Regions from separate parts of the Pseudarthrobacter raffinosi genome, predicted to be linked through region 1. Evidence: riboswitches for the same ligand, from Rfam matches in the RefSeq annotation. Region 1 holds a riboswitch; each other region holds the start of a gene.
What was found. Region 1 has a riboswitch for thiamine pyrophosphate ahead of NG697_RS11860 (ECF transporter S component). Riboswitches for the same ligand answer to the same signal wherever they lie in the genome.
Positions count from the first base shown of each region.

Region 2: another riboswitch for thiamine pyrophosphate. It lies ahead of thiO (glycine oxidase ThiO); the one in region 1 lies ahead of NG697_RS11860 (ECF transporter S component).
Region 3: another riboswitch for thiamine pyrophosphate. It lies ahead of thiC (phosphomethylpyrimidine synthase ThiC); the one in region 1 lies ahead of NG697_RS11860 (ECF transporter S component).
Region 4: another riboswitch for thiamine pyrophosphate. It lies ahead of thiD (bifunctional hydroxymethylpyrimidine kinase/phosphomethylpyrimidine kinase); the one in region 1 lies ahead of NG697_RS11860 (ECF transporter S component).

Region 1 covers NZ_JAMXBG010000010.1:107,088-109,281, forward strand. Annotated here, with positions in the region: gene NG697_RS11855 (ABC transporter ATP-binding protein) at 1-667, opposite strand, end outside; gene NG697_RS11860 (ECF transporter S component) at 667-1,317, opposite strand; TPP riboswitch at 1,383-1,524, opposite strand; gene NG697_RS11865 (heme-degrading domain-containing protein) at 1,581-2,123, shown strand; gene NG697_RS11870 (DUF4235 domain-containing protein) at 2,165-2,194, shown strand, end outside.
Region 2 covers NZ_JAMXBG010000012.1:8,449-10,642, reverse strand. Annotated here, with positions in the region: gene thiO (glycine oxidase ThiO) at 1-1,025, opposite strand, end outside; TPP riboswitch at 1,016-1,136, opposite strand; gene thiE (thiamine phosphate synthase) at 1,164-1,940, shown strand; gene NG697_RS12835 (RNB domain-containing ribonuclease) at 2,005-2,194, shown strand, end outside.
Region 3 covers NZ_JAMXBG010000002.1:154,487-156,680, reverse strand. Annotated here, with positions in the region: gene NG697_RS02495 (VOC family protein) at 1-826, opposite strand, end outside; TPP riboswitch at 982-1,089, shown strand; gene thiC (phosphomethylpyrimidine synthase ThiC) at 1,084-2,194, shown strand, end outside.
Region 4 covers NZ_JAMXBG010000002.1:242,041-244,234, reverse strand. Annotated here, with positions in the region: gene thiD (bifunctional hydroxymethylpyrimidine kinase/phosphomethylpyrimidine kinase) at 1-855, opposite strand, end outside; TPP riboswitch at 838-935, opposite strand; gene NG697_RS02930 (Rne/Rng family ribonuclease) at 1,037-2,194, opposite strand, start outside.

The DNA.
Region 1 (2,194 bases):
CACGGTGTTCCACCACAACGAGGGTGGCTCCGGTTTTGTCCAGGCAGCGGCCCACGGCGTCGCGGACTTCCAGCACGCCGGCGGGATCCAGGTTCGCGGTGGGCTCATCCAGCAGGATCAGCCCGGGCCGCATCGCGAGGATCCCGGCCAGCGCCAGGCGCTGCTTCTGCCCGCCGGACAGGGCCGACGTCGGGTGGTCCAGCGGGAGCCCGCCGGCGTTCAAACCGCCGCCCCCGGCACTTCGCAGCCCGACGTCGTCGAGCGCTTCATGGACGCGGCGCCAGATCTCGTCCCGCGGAACGGCGAGGTTCTCGGCGCCGAAGGCGACGTCGTCGCCCAGGCGCGAAAGAACCACCTGCGTTTCCGGATCCTGCTGCATCAGTCCCGAGCGGCCGCGCTGCCCGCGCGGCACCACACCGTCGATCAGCAGCGAACCGGTTTCGTCGGCGTCGTCCCCTTCATCCCCCAGCACTCCTGCGAGCGCATGCAGCAGCGTTGACTTGCCCGCGCCCGATGGGCCCAGCAGCAGCACCCGCTCGCCGGGAGCGATGTCGAGGTCGAGCCCCCGGACGGCGGGGGCGGAACGTCCGGCATGCCACCAGCCCCAGCCACGGGCGGACACCGCGGCGGGGCGTACTCCGGAAGCGCCGGCGTCGGAAGCGGTCATCAGTTGAAGAAGGGCTCCGAAGCTGCCTTCCGGGATGCGAACGAGCTCAGCACGCCGGTCCTGGCCAGGCCGCGGGTGGCGATCCAGGACAGCGCGCCCGCAATCACCGCGCCGGAGATGGTGCAGAACGCGATGTACGCGAGCTTGTCGGCGGGCTCGTAGGCGATGTTCCAGCCCCACGGCAGGAACGAGTCATTGAGGCCGCAGAACAGGCCCGCGCCGGCACCGGCCAGCAGCGCGGCGATGAGGTTGTACTTCTGGTGCAGGAAGGACTTGAACCGGAAGTTGCCGTACACCAGCAGGAAGAACACCAGTTCGGCGCCCAGGCCCTGGAGGAGTCCGGAGATCAGCACGGTGGCGCCGTACTGCGAGCCCATGATGAGTTCGCCGGTGGCGGCCACCGCTTCGCAGAAGAGCGCCGCGCCGGGTTTGCGGATGATGAGCATGCCCAGCACTGCCGGGATCATCCAGCCACCGGCGATCAGGCCGGTCAGCGGGGGGTAAACGGCGTTCATGGGGGCGGAGACGATGCCGGCGCCCTGGGACCAGGCCCAGAAGATCACGCCGCCGGTGATGGCGATGAGCGCCGCCACCACGATGTCCACAACACGCCAGGTATTGCCGGTCTTTTTGATTGCTGCAGTTGTCATTTTGGTCCTCCTGAGGAACAGGAGGGGAAAGTGCCCCGGCGTGCGGCGCTGCCGCCGTTTCCGGACACTTCGAGAACTCGACTCCCTTGCGCCGGTACTAACCGGATCAGGTTCGAGGGTCTGCGGCTGTCCGCACTCTCAGCGCCCACCTGCGGTTCCCTGGCAATGCCAGTGATGTCCGACGGCGGCGCTCCCCTGTCGTATTAAATCTGCCCTGATGGGCGTGCTCCAGTTTACACCGCGGGCGGGGTAGATTGTGGGCCATGACTGCCAACAACCCGACTGTGACTGCGTTCAATCCCGATTCGACAGTGCCCCAGCCGGCGGGGCTGCTTGAGGCCCTGATTGCCCGGGTCGAAGCCGAGATCAACGAGCTGCAGTTTCCGCATTTCAGCAAGGACGACTCCCTCAACCTCGGGCTGCTCCTGGTGGAGCTGGGCAAGAGCCGGAAGCTGCCCATCGCGATCGACATCACCAAGGGTGACCAGGTCCTGTTCCACGTGGCCTTGGACGGCGCCACCCCGGACAACGAGCACTGGGTCCGGGCCAAGCAGCGCACCGCCGCCAGGTATGAGATCCCGTCGCTGCTGGTGGGCCTCCGCGGCAGGCTGCACGGCGGCCGGATCGAGGACCACGGCTGGTTCGACGAGTCCACCTATGCCCCGCACGGCGGCTGCTTCCCGGTCTACGTCACCGGTGTGGGTGCAGTGGCCACGGTAACGGTCTCGGGCCTGCCCCAGCAACAGGACCATGATCTCGTGGTGGAGGCCCTGCGGGAGATTCTGGAGTCCATGCATGCGGGTTAGGCTAAAGACAATCCCGGATCCGCTCAAAAGGAGTTCAACGAATGAACCTGTTCATCAAGCTGCTCGGCACT
Region 2 (2,194 bases), on a different contig from region 1:
AGGAGTTCAAGCTCCGAGACGGCCGGCACCAGGACTTGGGCGTCACGCAGCAACTGATAGACGCCGCCGGCCGAGACAGCGGCGTCGCCCGTCCCTGCGAGGGCATCCTCTCGCTGCGTAGCCCCGATCACCACCGTGCCGTCCTGCCGGGGAACGATGTAGACCGGCACACCATGGACCATTCCGCGGACAGTGGAGGTGAGGAGCTGGCGCAGGTGCCGCGGAACAGCCAGCCGCAGGATGTCACCGTAGACGGGCCGCAGGGGCAGGTGCAGTCCAACCGGGAGGCCATCCAGCGACCCCGCCTGCAATCCGTTGGCCACGATGGTCTCCCCGGCCTGGACGCTTCCGCCGTGGGCGAGCCTCGCCCCGCTGACACGGCCGTCCTCCCAAAGAAGGGAAGCAGCCCGTTGGTCAACGGCGAATCCCCCGCGGGCACCTGCCACGGCTGTTCCTGCTCCCGGTTCGTGGATGGCCAGGACTTCCTGGAGGCACGCCACCAGCTTCCGTGGATCCACCTGGTGGTCGGCGGGGATGTCCAGGGCGCAGGATATGGCCGGGCTGAGCAGGGATTCCCTGGTCCTGGCCTCACGGACAGTCAGGGGTTCCACCACCAGGCCGCTGGCCTGCTGCACGGCCCGGAGGTCCATCAGCGCCCGGCGGTCCGCAGCGTCCGCGCCGATGGCGAGGGTCGGCGTCGTCAGATATCCGGTATCGCCAGCCCCGGCCAGGGCGAGGTCCGCCGCAAAGGCAGGCCACAGGCCGGAAGATGCAAGCATCAGCTCAAGGAGGTCTTCCTCCTGGTAATGCAGTTCGCTCACAGGGGCCAGCATGCCGGCGGCTGCCCAGCTGGCGCCGTTGCCGGGCGCGTCATCGATCAGCACGACGGAACGGCCGGATCGTCGGGCCTCCCAGGCTACGGCGTGGCCGATGACTCCGCCGCCGATGACTGCCACGTCGGCATGCAGGACGGCGGCGGTGCTGGCTGGTGCAGGCCCAGGTGGGCTGCTTATTGCGGGGGGCATATGTTCCTTCCCTACGCCGGTACTAGCCGGATCAGGTCAAGCGGTCGGCTCTGACGCCCTCTCAGCCCGGCCGCTTTGTGACGGCTGCAACGGGCTCCCGCAGTACCCGCCCAGTTTAGGGGACTTAGGCTGGTTTCCATGAACGCGCAATCCTTCGCCGCTGCAGGCACGCCCTCCGCCCCCTCCGCCGCTCCCGAATCCTTGACCGGAACAGACCCCGCCGGCGGCACAAACACCGGCCTCCCGCACAGCGTCAAGCTGTACCTGTGCACCGACGCGCGCCGGGACCGCGGGGACTTTGGCGAGTTTGTGGACGCGGCGTTTGCCGGCGGCGTGGACATCATCCAGCTCCGGGACAAGGCCATCGAGGCAGCCGAGGAGCTGGAGCTGCTGGCCGTGCTTCAGGCCGCGGCCGAACGCCACGGAAAGCTGTGGGCAGTCAATGACCGTGCCGATATCGCGCTGCTGTCCGGCGCCCCCGTCTTCCACATCGGGCAGAAGGATCTGCCGGTCGCTTCCGCCCGCACGCTGCTCGGGGCACCAGCCGCGATCGGCCTTTCCACGCACACCGCCGAGCAGATCGAAGGGGCCATCCGGCTGTCCGGTGGGCTGACTGACCAAGGCGGCCTGGACTACTTCTGCGTAGGACCGGTCTGGGCCACGCCGACGAAACCGGGCCGGGCCGCCGTCGGCCTTGACCTGGTGCGGTACGCGGCCGAAGCCGTCCGCGCTGCCGGTGGCACCCAGGCCACGCTGCCCTGGTTTGCCATCGGAGGCATCGATCTCGGCAACGTGGAGCAGGTGGTGGAGGCCGGCGCCGGCAGGATTGTTGTGGTGCGTGCCATCACCGAAGCCTCGGACCCCGCAGCGGCGGCCGTGGCACTTCTGGCGGCCCTGGACGCCGGCGCATCCTGACAATCCACCGCGTGGCGTGCGGCGGGCGTGCACGATCCGTGGAAATCGAGCTAACCTGATTTTCGTGTCACATCATAGGTTGGCCCCCAATGTCCACGAGCAGACGAACGACCTCGCGGCGGCGCTGAGCGCCCTGCGGACCGAGCTGGAACTGCCGGGGCCCTACCCGGCGGAGGCGGTCCGGGACGCGGAAGCGGCAGTGGCCGCGCACGAGTTGCCGGGTGCTGACCTGACGGAAGTGGCGTTCCTCACTA
Region 3 (2,194 bases), on a different contig from region 1:
GCTCGGCGCCCGTGTGGTGCGAGGCTACACCGGCGACCTTCAGGCGGTCGGCGAGCGCTCCGACGTCATCCCCGGAAGGGACCTCGATGAGCACTTCGCCGAGGCCCAGGGTGTCCTTGCGGGGACCGGCTCCGCGGCTGTTCCAGACGTTCATGGCCATGTGGTGGTGATACCGGCCCGCGGAGACAAACAGCGCCTGCCCGTGCCAGCCGGCGGTCTTTTCGAAGCCCAGCGTGCCCACGTAGAAATCGTGCGCTGACTGGACGTCGCCCACCTGGAGGTGGACGTGGCCCACGCCGGCTTCGCTGGCCCGCTGGCCGGCCACGGATTCCTGGGTCAGGTGCTGCTCGAGGTAGCGCTGCGGCGGCAGTGCCAGGCTGTCCATCACTACAGCCTTCCCGTTCCAGGACCAGTTTTCGCGGGGCCTGTCCCAGTACAGTTCGATGCCGTTGCCTTCGGGGTCGTTGAAGTAGAAGGCCTCGCTGACGAGGTGGTCGGCGCTGCCGGTGAAGGACCGGGGTTCGTACTGGGCGGCGGTGGCTACCGTGGCGGCCAGCGAAGCCTGGTCGTCAAACAGCAGTGCGGTGTGGAACAGCCCGGCCTCTCCCCTGCCAGGCAGATTCAAGGACGGGGCGGCCGCGAGATGGACCAGCGGGCGTTGAAGGCGGCCAAGATAGACGCCGCCGTCCTGTTCTGCGACGACCTCCAGGCCGAGCGCACGCTGGTAGTAGTCGGTCATCAGCTTCATGTCGCCCACCTTGAGCATCACGGTGCCCATGGAGAGGTCGGCAGGAAGGAGATCCCGGCTGGTGGCTTCCGCAGTCATTTGAACACTCCCGGTCCGTTGGCCTTCGGATGGAAGGCGGCTATGGTTCTAATTTACTTGAAGCTTCAATTTAATTCAAGTGGCGAAGCAGACTGATTGCGACCGCTTTCCCGTGATTGCTGTCACCAGTCCACCCTCGGCCTGTGGTAGCTTCGACTTGACCACACGGGAGCCCTTGCACGGGCTGAGATCGGGCTGACGCAGCCTGCGACCGTTGAACCTGTCCGGGTAATGCCGGCGAAGGAAGTGAGTATTCATTGAATACACAAGAAACACAGCTGATCCCCGTCCAAAATGAAACCGACGTGGATCAAACGCTCCAGCCTGAAACCCAGTCACTGAAGTCCCACTCGCTGGCGTTTATCACTGATGACGCCACCGGGATCCGGGTTCCCGTGACCGAGATCGCCCTCGAACCGTCGCCAAACGGCGCGCCGAACGGGCCTTTCCGGACCTACCGCACGGCGGGACCGGGCAGCGATCCGGTGGTGGGCCTCAACCCGTTCCGCTCAGAGTGGATCGCCGCCCGCGGAGACACTGAGCCCTACAGCGGCCGGGAGCGGAACCTGCTCGACGACGGCAAGTCGGCCGTCCGCCGCGGCGCAGCCTCTGCGGAGTGGAAGGGCGCGCAGCCGGTGCCCCGCCGCGCCGTCGGCGGCCGGACCGTCACGCAGATGCATTATGCGCGGCAGGGTGTCATCACCCCCGAGATGCAGTTCATCGCCCTCCGCGAAAACTGTGATGTGGAACTGGTCCGCAGCGAAGTCGCCGCCGGCCGCGCCATCATCCCCAACAACATCAACCACCCGGAATCCGAACCGATGATCATCGGCAAGGCCTTCCTGGTCAAGATCAACGCCAACATCGGCAACTCGGCAGTGACCAGCTCCATTGCCGAGGAAGTGGACAAACTCCAATGGGCCACCCAGTGGGGCGCCGACACGGTGATGGACCTGTCCACCGGAGACGACATCCACACCACCCGGGAATGGCTCATCCGCAACTCCCCCGTGCCCATCGGTACGGTGCCCATTTACCAGGCGCTGGAGAAGGTCAACGGGGAGGCCAACGCCCTGACGTGGGAGATCTACCGGGACACGGTCATCGAGCAGTGCGAGCAGGGGGTGGACTACATGACCATCCACGCCGGTGTGCTGCTGCGTTACGTGCCGCTGACGGCCAACCGCGTTACCGGCATCGTCTCCCGGGGCGGCGCGATCATGGCCGGGTGGTGCCTGGCGCACCACCAGGAGAACTTCCTCTACACCCACTTCGACGAGCTGTGCGAAATCTTCGCCAAGTACGACGTCGCGTTCTCCCTGGGCGACGGACTGCGCCCGGGGGCGACGGCGGACGCCAACGACGCCG
Region 4 (2,194 bases), on a different contig from region 1:
CCAGGGCTTCACTTGCCGTAGTGCGGCTTCCCAGTCCCCCAACCGGGCCTGGGCCGTGGCCATGGCCGATGACAGTGAGCAGCCGGTGCCGTGGCTGTTGCGCGTGGGGATCCTGTCCCCGCTCACTTCCACCACTTCCTGGGCGAGCAGCCCGGCAGCGTTGACCAGGGCATCCGGGCACGCACCGCCGTCGAGATGGCCGCCCTTGACCAGGACAGTGGCACCGGTCGCGGCGGACAACCGCTGTCCCTGCCCGAGCGCGTCGTGCCATTCCCTCGCCTGCGGCTCCCCCACCAGGATGGCCAGTTCGGCCAGGTTGGGGGTGATCAGGTCCGCGAGCGGGAACAGCTCCCGCAGGGCCGCCTCGGCAGACCCCTGCAGTAGCCGGTCGCCGCTTGTGGCCACCATCACCGGATCAAGAACGACGACGGCGGGACGCACCTTTTCCAGCCAGTCGCGGACCACGCCTATCACCGCAGCGTCGCCCAGCATGCCGATCTTGACCGCGTCGATGGTGATGTCATCGCTGATGGCATCGAGCTGCTGGCCCAGGAAGGACGCAGGCGGAACGTGAACCGCCTGGACCCCCCGGGTGTTTTGGACTGTCAGTGCGGTGATGGCCGCCATGCCGTAGCCGCCAAGAGCCGCGATGCTTTTGAGGTCGGCCTGGACGCCGGCGCCACCTGAAGGGTCCGATCCGGCAATGGACAGCACCCGCGGAACGTCACGCAGCACCTGGACGTTGGCAGTCCGGCCTGGCGCGGGCAGGACCTCAGCCCCGGTTGCTGAGGATCCCTGTAGAGCCGCCGCGGGCGTTGCAGGAGGAAGGACAGAAGTTGAAGCCAAAGGAGACATCCCTTCGCCGGTGCTAACCGGACAGGTTCAACGGGTGTGGATCTCAGCCGGCTCTCTGCGCGGCACCCCGTGTCAGTCACCAGCCTAGCGTTCCTCGCGACTTAACGCCGGACGCCCGGACGCAGCCTGTGATTCACAGGCACATCCAGGCGCCGTTGTATTGGCTTGCCCTACTGCTTGGTCAGAGCTCCGAGGCCGGAACTCCTACGCCCAGGATGATGGGCGCGTTGGCGGCAACCGGCTTGTCGGCCACAGGAGCCTTGACGGGCTCCGGCGCCTTGGCGGCGTGGGTGTGTCCGGCGGCAGCCGCCGGAGCGGCTTCGTGATGCTCTACGGACGTGGCGTTGGCTGCGCCCTGGGCACGGCTGGCACTCCGGTTCCGCCGGGGACGGCGGGCGCGGGGCTCCTCGGTGTGGTCGGAGTAATCCCTCTCCGCCGCGGCTGGCTGCTGCTGGCGGGCAGGTTCGGCCGCCCGGCTTTCAGTTGCCTGGACTGCCGGCGGCGTGCTCTCCGCTACAGGAGCCCGCTCACCAAGGTGGGCGAAGGCCTCCGCGAGGCGGTCAAGTGTCAGGGCAGGTGCGTGCGGCTGGTCATCGTGGTGCGCCACGAACGGAAGCACCACCTGCTCGCCGCCGAATGTCAGCACTGCGGCCGGGCGGCCGTTGGAGTCCGTTTCGGACTGCCCAACCGGAGCCGGCACCGGAGCCGCAGACTGCCGGCCCGCGGCAGCTGATGCGTGAGCCACCTCGTCGTCATGCAGATGCGCAGCGTGGGCCGCGGCCGCAATGTTCGCAAGCGCTGCCCGCGTGGCCTCCGCCTTCGCATGGCGCTCGGCATCGCTGGCTTCCGGGTGGACCGTGTGGATCTGCACCGGAGCTGCCGGTGCTGTTTCCAGCGGCTGGCCGCCCCGTCCGCGACGGCGCTTCCGGTCAGTGCGGCCACCCGGCTGGCTGTCCGGGCGCTGGCTGTCAGTCCGCACGCTGTCGGTGCGCTGGGCTTCCGGGCGGCTGTCAACCCGCTGCACGTGGTGCTCCGCGGCTACCGTGTTGGCGCGGCGGTGTTCCACGGGGTCGTCGTGGGTGACAATTCCACGGCCTGCACAGGTTTCACACTGCTCGCCGAAGACTTCCAGAAGCCCGGTGCCCATGCGCTTGCGCGTCATCTGCACGAGGCCCAGCGAGGTCACTTCGGCCACCTGATGCTTGGTCCGGTCGCGGCCCAGGCATTCCACCATGCGGCGCAGGACAAGGTCGCGGTTGGATTCGAGGACCATATCGATGAAGTCGATAACGATGATGCCGCCGATGTCGCGGAGCCGGAGCTGCCGGACCACTTCTTC